One region of the Escherichia sp. XD33 genome, then DNA from elsewhere that is predicted to be linked to it. Evidence: predicted binding sites of a transcription regulator. Region 1 holds the regulator's gene; the other holds the start of a gene.

Evidence for each region. Region 1 encodes Fur, which represses iron uptake genes when iron is present. Its sites were predicted from a motif close to ATAATAATGAGAACNACTATCAA; they were not measured.
Region 2: fhuF (siderophore-iron reductase FhuF) is a predicted target of Fur. The motif match lies at 1,225-1,247, and genes of this name have one in related genera.

Annotation. Positions count from the first base shown of each region.
Region 1 is NZ_JAENDM010000011.1:18,547-20,939, forward strand. It holds gene ybfE (LexA regulated protein) at 1-3, shown strand, start outside; gene fldA (flavodoxin FldA) at 143-673, shown strand; gene uof (fur leader peptide) at 883-969, shown strand; gene fur (ferric iron uptake transcriptional regulator) at 962-1,408, shown strand; gene chiQ (ChiQ/YbfN family lipoprotein) at 1,492-1,818, opposite strand; gene chiP (chitoporin) at 1,868-2,393, opposite strand, start outside.
Region 2 is NZ_JAENDM010000074.1:7,859-10,251, forward strand. It holds gene rsmC (16S rRNA (guanine(1207)-N(2))-methyltransferase RsmC) at 1-311, shown strand, start outside; tRNA gene K0778_RS23285 (tRNA-Leu) at 612-698, shown strand; tRNA gene K0778_RS23290 (tRNA-Leu) at 727-813, shown strand; tRNA gene K0778_RS23295 (tRNA-Leu) at 847-933, shown strand; gene K0778_RS23300 (DUF1435 domain-containing protein) at 972-1,208, opposite strand; gene fhuF (siderophore-iron reductase FhuF) at 1,349-2,137, shown strand; gene bglJ (DNA-binding transcriptional activator BglJ) at 2,175-2,393, opposite strand, start outside.

The sequences.
Region 1 (2,393 bases):
TAAATTTCCACTTTCATGTAGCACAGTGTGCAGTCCTGCTCGTTTGCTGATTCCGCAAGACTGCCTGTTCTGCTATGATTGCCTTTATCCGTGGGCAATTTTCCACCCCCATTTCAATAAGTTTCAAGAGGTTATTTCACTCATGGCTATCACTGGCATCTTTTTCGGCAGCGACACCGGTAATACCGAAAATATCGCAAAAATGATTCAAAAACAGCTTGGTAAAGACGTTGCCGATGTCCATGACATTGCAAAAAGCAGCAAAGAAGATCTGGAAGCTTATGACATTCTGCTGCTGGGCATCCCAACCTGGTATTACGGCGAAGCGCAGTGTGACTGGGATGACTTCTTCCCGACTCTCGAAGAGATTGATTTCAATGGCAAACTGGTTGCGCTGTTTGGTTGTGGTGACCAGGAAGATTACGCCGAATATTTCTGCGACGCATTGGGCACCATCCGCGACATCATTGAACCGCGCGGTGCAACCATCGTTGGTCACTGGCCAACTGCGGGCTATCATTTCGAAGCATCAAAAGGTCTGGCAGATGACGACCACTTTGTCGGTCTGGCTATCGACGAAGACCGTCAGCCGGAACTGACCGCTGAACGTGTAGAAAAATGGGTTAAACAGATTTCTGAAGAGTTGCATCTCGACGAAATTCTCAATGCCTGATGTGATGCGGCGTAGACTCATGTCTACGCCGTATTAATAGATAATGCCAATCAAAATAATTGCTACAAATTTGTAACTTTTGCTGTTGTACCTGTACAATGTCCCGGTGTTCAAGTGGCCTTGCCGTTGTAAATGTAAGCTATGCCACGTTTTTATTAACAATATTTGCCAGGGACTTGTGGTTTTCATTTAGGCGTGGCAATTCTATAATGATACGCATTATCTCAAGAGCAAATTCTGTCACTTCTTCTAATGAAGTGAACCGCTTAGTAACAGGACAGATTCCGCATGACTGATAACAATACCGCCCTAAAGAAAGCTGGCCTGAAAGTAACGCTTCCTCGTTTAAAAATCCTGGAAGTTCTTCAGGAGCCGGACAACCATCACGTCAGTGCGGAAGATTTATACAAACGTCTGATCGATATGGGTGAAGAAATTGGTCTGGCTACGGTATATCGCGTACTGAACCAGTTTGACGACGCTGGTATCGTCACCCGCCACAATTTTGAAGGCGGTAAATCCGTATTTGAACTGACACAGCAACATCACCACGATCACCTGATCTGCCTCGACTGCGGCAAGGTTATCGAATTTAGTGATGATTCCATCGAAGCGCGTCAGCGTGAAATTGCCGCAAAACATGGCATTCGCCTGACTAACCACAGTCTCTATCTTTACGGTCACTGTGCCGAAGGCGATTGCCGCGAAGATGAGCACGCGCACGAAGGCAAATAAGCCAGCCTGAACGAGAAAAGCCAACCTGCGGGTTGGCTTTTTTATGCAAGGGAAATAAGAAAAGCGAGAGTTACAGCTCTCACTTATTTGTTATTACTGCGAATTTCCTGCCAGACCTTATCACAATCGGCTTTCACCGCCTGATCATTTCCGGTTTGCGTTGCACGCAGACACTGCTGATAATCCAGTACGCGGACACTTTCCTGGTCGGCAAACTGCTGATGTTGTTTCTCTTTCTTCAGCACGTTTAACACGCTCTGGCAGGCTTCAATTTTTTCCGGCGAACCTTGCGCGGTGTTGATACAGGCGCTGTATGCCTCTTTCAGACGGCTGTCTTCCTGTGGTGCGGTTGATTGCGCACAAGCTACCAGCCCCGATGCCATCATGGCGATGAGAATCAGTTTTTTCATAGCAAATTCCTCAAACGTGCGGCAGGCACAAAACCTGCCGCGTCGGGCATCAGAAGATGGTGAATGGTGCGATTACCATAAATTTTACGTCACGCTCATCCTGGAAGATGTTGCCGTAACCACCGCCCCAGCTTGGGATGTCGGAGTGGTTGTCGTATTCGGTGAAGTGCAGTTTGAACATCGTGCCTTTGGCGCGACCGTCCTGAATGGTATAGACCGCATCCAGGCTGTATGCAGACTCTTCAATAGTCCGGTTTTTGTCGTAGTACGCATCCGGATTGCTCTGCCAGGTCGCAGGTTTAGCATCCCATGCGTAAACGTAGGAAGCGCCGATGGCGAAGCCTGGAAGATTCCAGTTTTTCAGGTCATACATCGCACCGAAGAAGACTGCTTTTTCGCCGTTGGCGTTGAAGTCAGAACGGTTGTCCCACCAGATATCCAGGCGACCGTTTGAGGAAGCGTAGGTTGGAGTCATACGTTGCAGGAAGTATCCCTGCTGACCGTCAGCCTTAACCCAGGTGCCTTCGAGGCGCAAATCCACTACGTCAGCCGCCCGGTAACCAAAGGTCAACGCC
Region 2 (2,393 bases), on a different contig from region 1:
CGGCCAACGGTGTTGAAGGTGAAGTCTTTGCCAGCAACGTCTTTTCCGAGGTGAAAGGTCGTTTTGATATGATCATCTCCAACCCGCCGTTCCACGATGGGATGCAAACCAGCCTGGATGCGGCGCAAACGCTGATTCGCGGCGCGGTGCGTCATCTTAATAGCGGCGGCGAGCTGCGAATTGTAGCGAACGCCTTCCTGCCTTACCCGGACGTGCTGGATGAGACATTTGGCTTCCATGAAGTTATCGCGCAAACCGGGCGCTTCAAGGTGTATCGCGCCATTATGACCCGCCAGGCGAAGAAAGGTTAAGTATCCCGCCGCAAGCCTTGTCGGATGCGGCGTGCTCGCCTTATACAACCTACAAAACCTGCACGTTAGCCCTTCGTAGGCCAGATAAGACGCGCCCGCGTCGCATCTGGCATCTGCACCCAAATACCGTGTCGGATGCGGCGTGAACGCCTTATCCGACCTACAAAACCTGCACGTTAGTTTCCTGATGGACATTTTTCCAGCAATTACACCTCCGGCGATAATTAACTATTGACGAAAAGCTGAAAACCACTAGAATGCGCCTCCGTGGTAGCAATTCTTTTTAAGAATTGATGGTATGCGAAGGTGGCGGAATTGGTAGACGCGCTAGCTTCAGGTGTTAGTGTCCTTACGGACGTGGGGGTTCAAGTCCCCCCCCTCGCACCAAAAACCACGTTGATATTGCTCGCACTGGGCGAAGGTGGCGGAATTGGTAGACGCGCTAGCTTCAGGTGTTAGTGTTCTTACGGACGTGGGGGTTCAAGTCCCCCCCCTCGCACCAAACGAGGCGATATCAAAAAAGTAAGATGACTGTGCGAAGGTGGCGGAATTGGTAGACGCGCTAGCTTCAGGTGTTAGTGTCCTTACGGACGTGGGGGTTCAAGTCCCCCCCCTCGCACCAATTATCTTTACTTCCTTTCTTGTTTCTTCCTTGATTTTTCATCCCTGATTCAAATTCATTAGCATCAGCATGATGCCAGCAATAAGCGCCAGGCACGATGGTAGCAAAACGTAATGCCGTAACTGTTTGTGATACAGCATCACCGGCGTCAATATCAATCCCATCAGAATGACAATCCGCCATTGATCCGGCGATAAATCCGCATACATCAGCCCTGCAATCAGCAATCCCGGCAGCAACACTCCCCAGCCACTGCCCAGCGTACGTTGCAACATGGTTTCATCTCTTTCATTGATAATGATAACCAATATCATATGATAATTTTTATCATTTGCAAGCCAGAGAAATCCCTTGCTATCGGGTAAACCTATCGCTAGGATTAGCAATCATTATCATTTAGATTACTATCCCGATTATGGCCTATCGTTCCGCACCGCTCTATGAAGATGTCATCTGGCGAACGCATCTCCAGCCGCAGGATGCTGGGCTTGCACAAGCCGTACGGGCGACGATCGCCGAACATCGTGAACATTTGCTGGAGTTTATCCGTCTGGATGAACCCGCCCCGCTTCGCGCCATGACGCTGGCGCAATGGTCATCACCGAATGCGCTAAGTTCTCTACTGGCGGTCTATTCCGATCATATCTATCGCAACCAACCAACGATGATCCGCGAGAACAAGCCGCTGATCTCACTATGGGCGCAATGGTATATCGGCCTGATGGTGCCACCATTAATGCTGGCGCTGCTGACGCAGGAAAAAGCGTTAGATGTGTCGCCGGAACATTTCCACGTTGAGTTTCACGAAACCGGCCGTGCCGCCTGTTTCTGGGTCGATGTGTGTGAAGATAAAAACGCAACACCACATTCGCCGCAGCAGCGAATGGAAACGTTAATCAGCCAGGCGCTGGTTCCGGTTGTGCAGGCACTAGAAGCGACGGGAGAGATCAACGGCAAACTTATCTGGAGTAATACCGGTTATTTGATCAACTGGTATCTGACTGAGATGAAACAGCTGCTCGGCGAGGCGACGGTTGAATCGCTGCGCCATGCCCTCTTTTTTGAGAAAACGCTTACTACCGGTGAAGATAATCCACTCTGGCGTACCGTGGTACTGCGCGACGGCCTGCTGGTGCGCCGCACTTGCTGCCAGCGTTATCGCTTACCGGATGTGCAGCAATGTGGCGATTGTACGCTGAAATGAAAGCACTGCCGGGGAAATAAACCCGGCATCATGCGGATTAATAGGGATGCAACACATTACTTGCTTCGCAATGCCGCATACATAACAGAATATCTGCGGCCTCCAACAACCCTGCATCAGAACTGACGCCCAGTTTCGACATCATATTAAATTTATGCGCACGGATCGTTTTGATATTACGTTTAAGCTGCTCGGCAATTTGTGTCATTGAGTAACCACGCGACATAAAGCGCAATATTTCTCTCTCCGTCGGGCT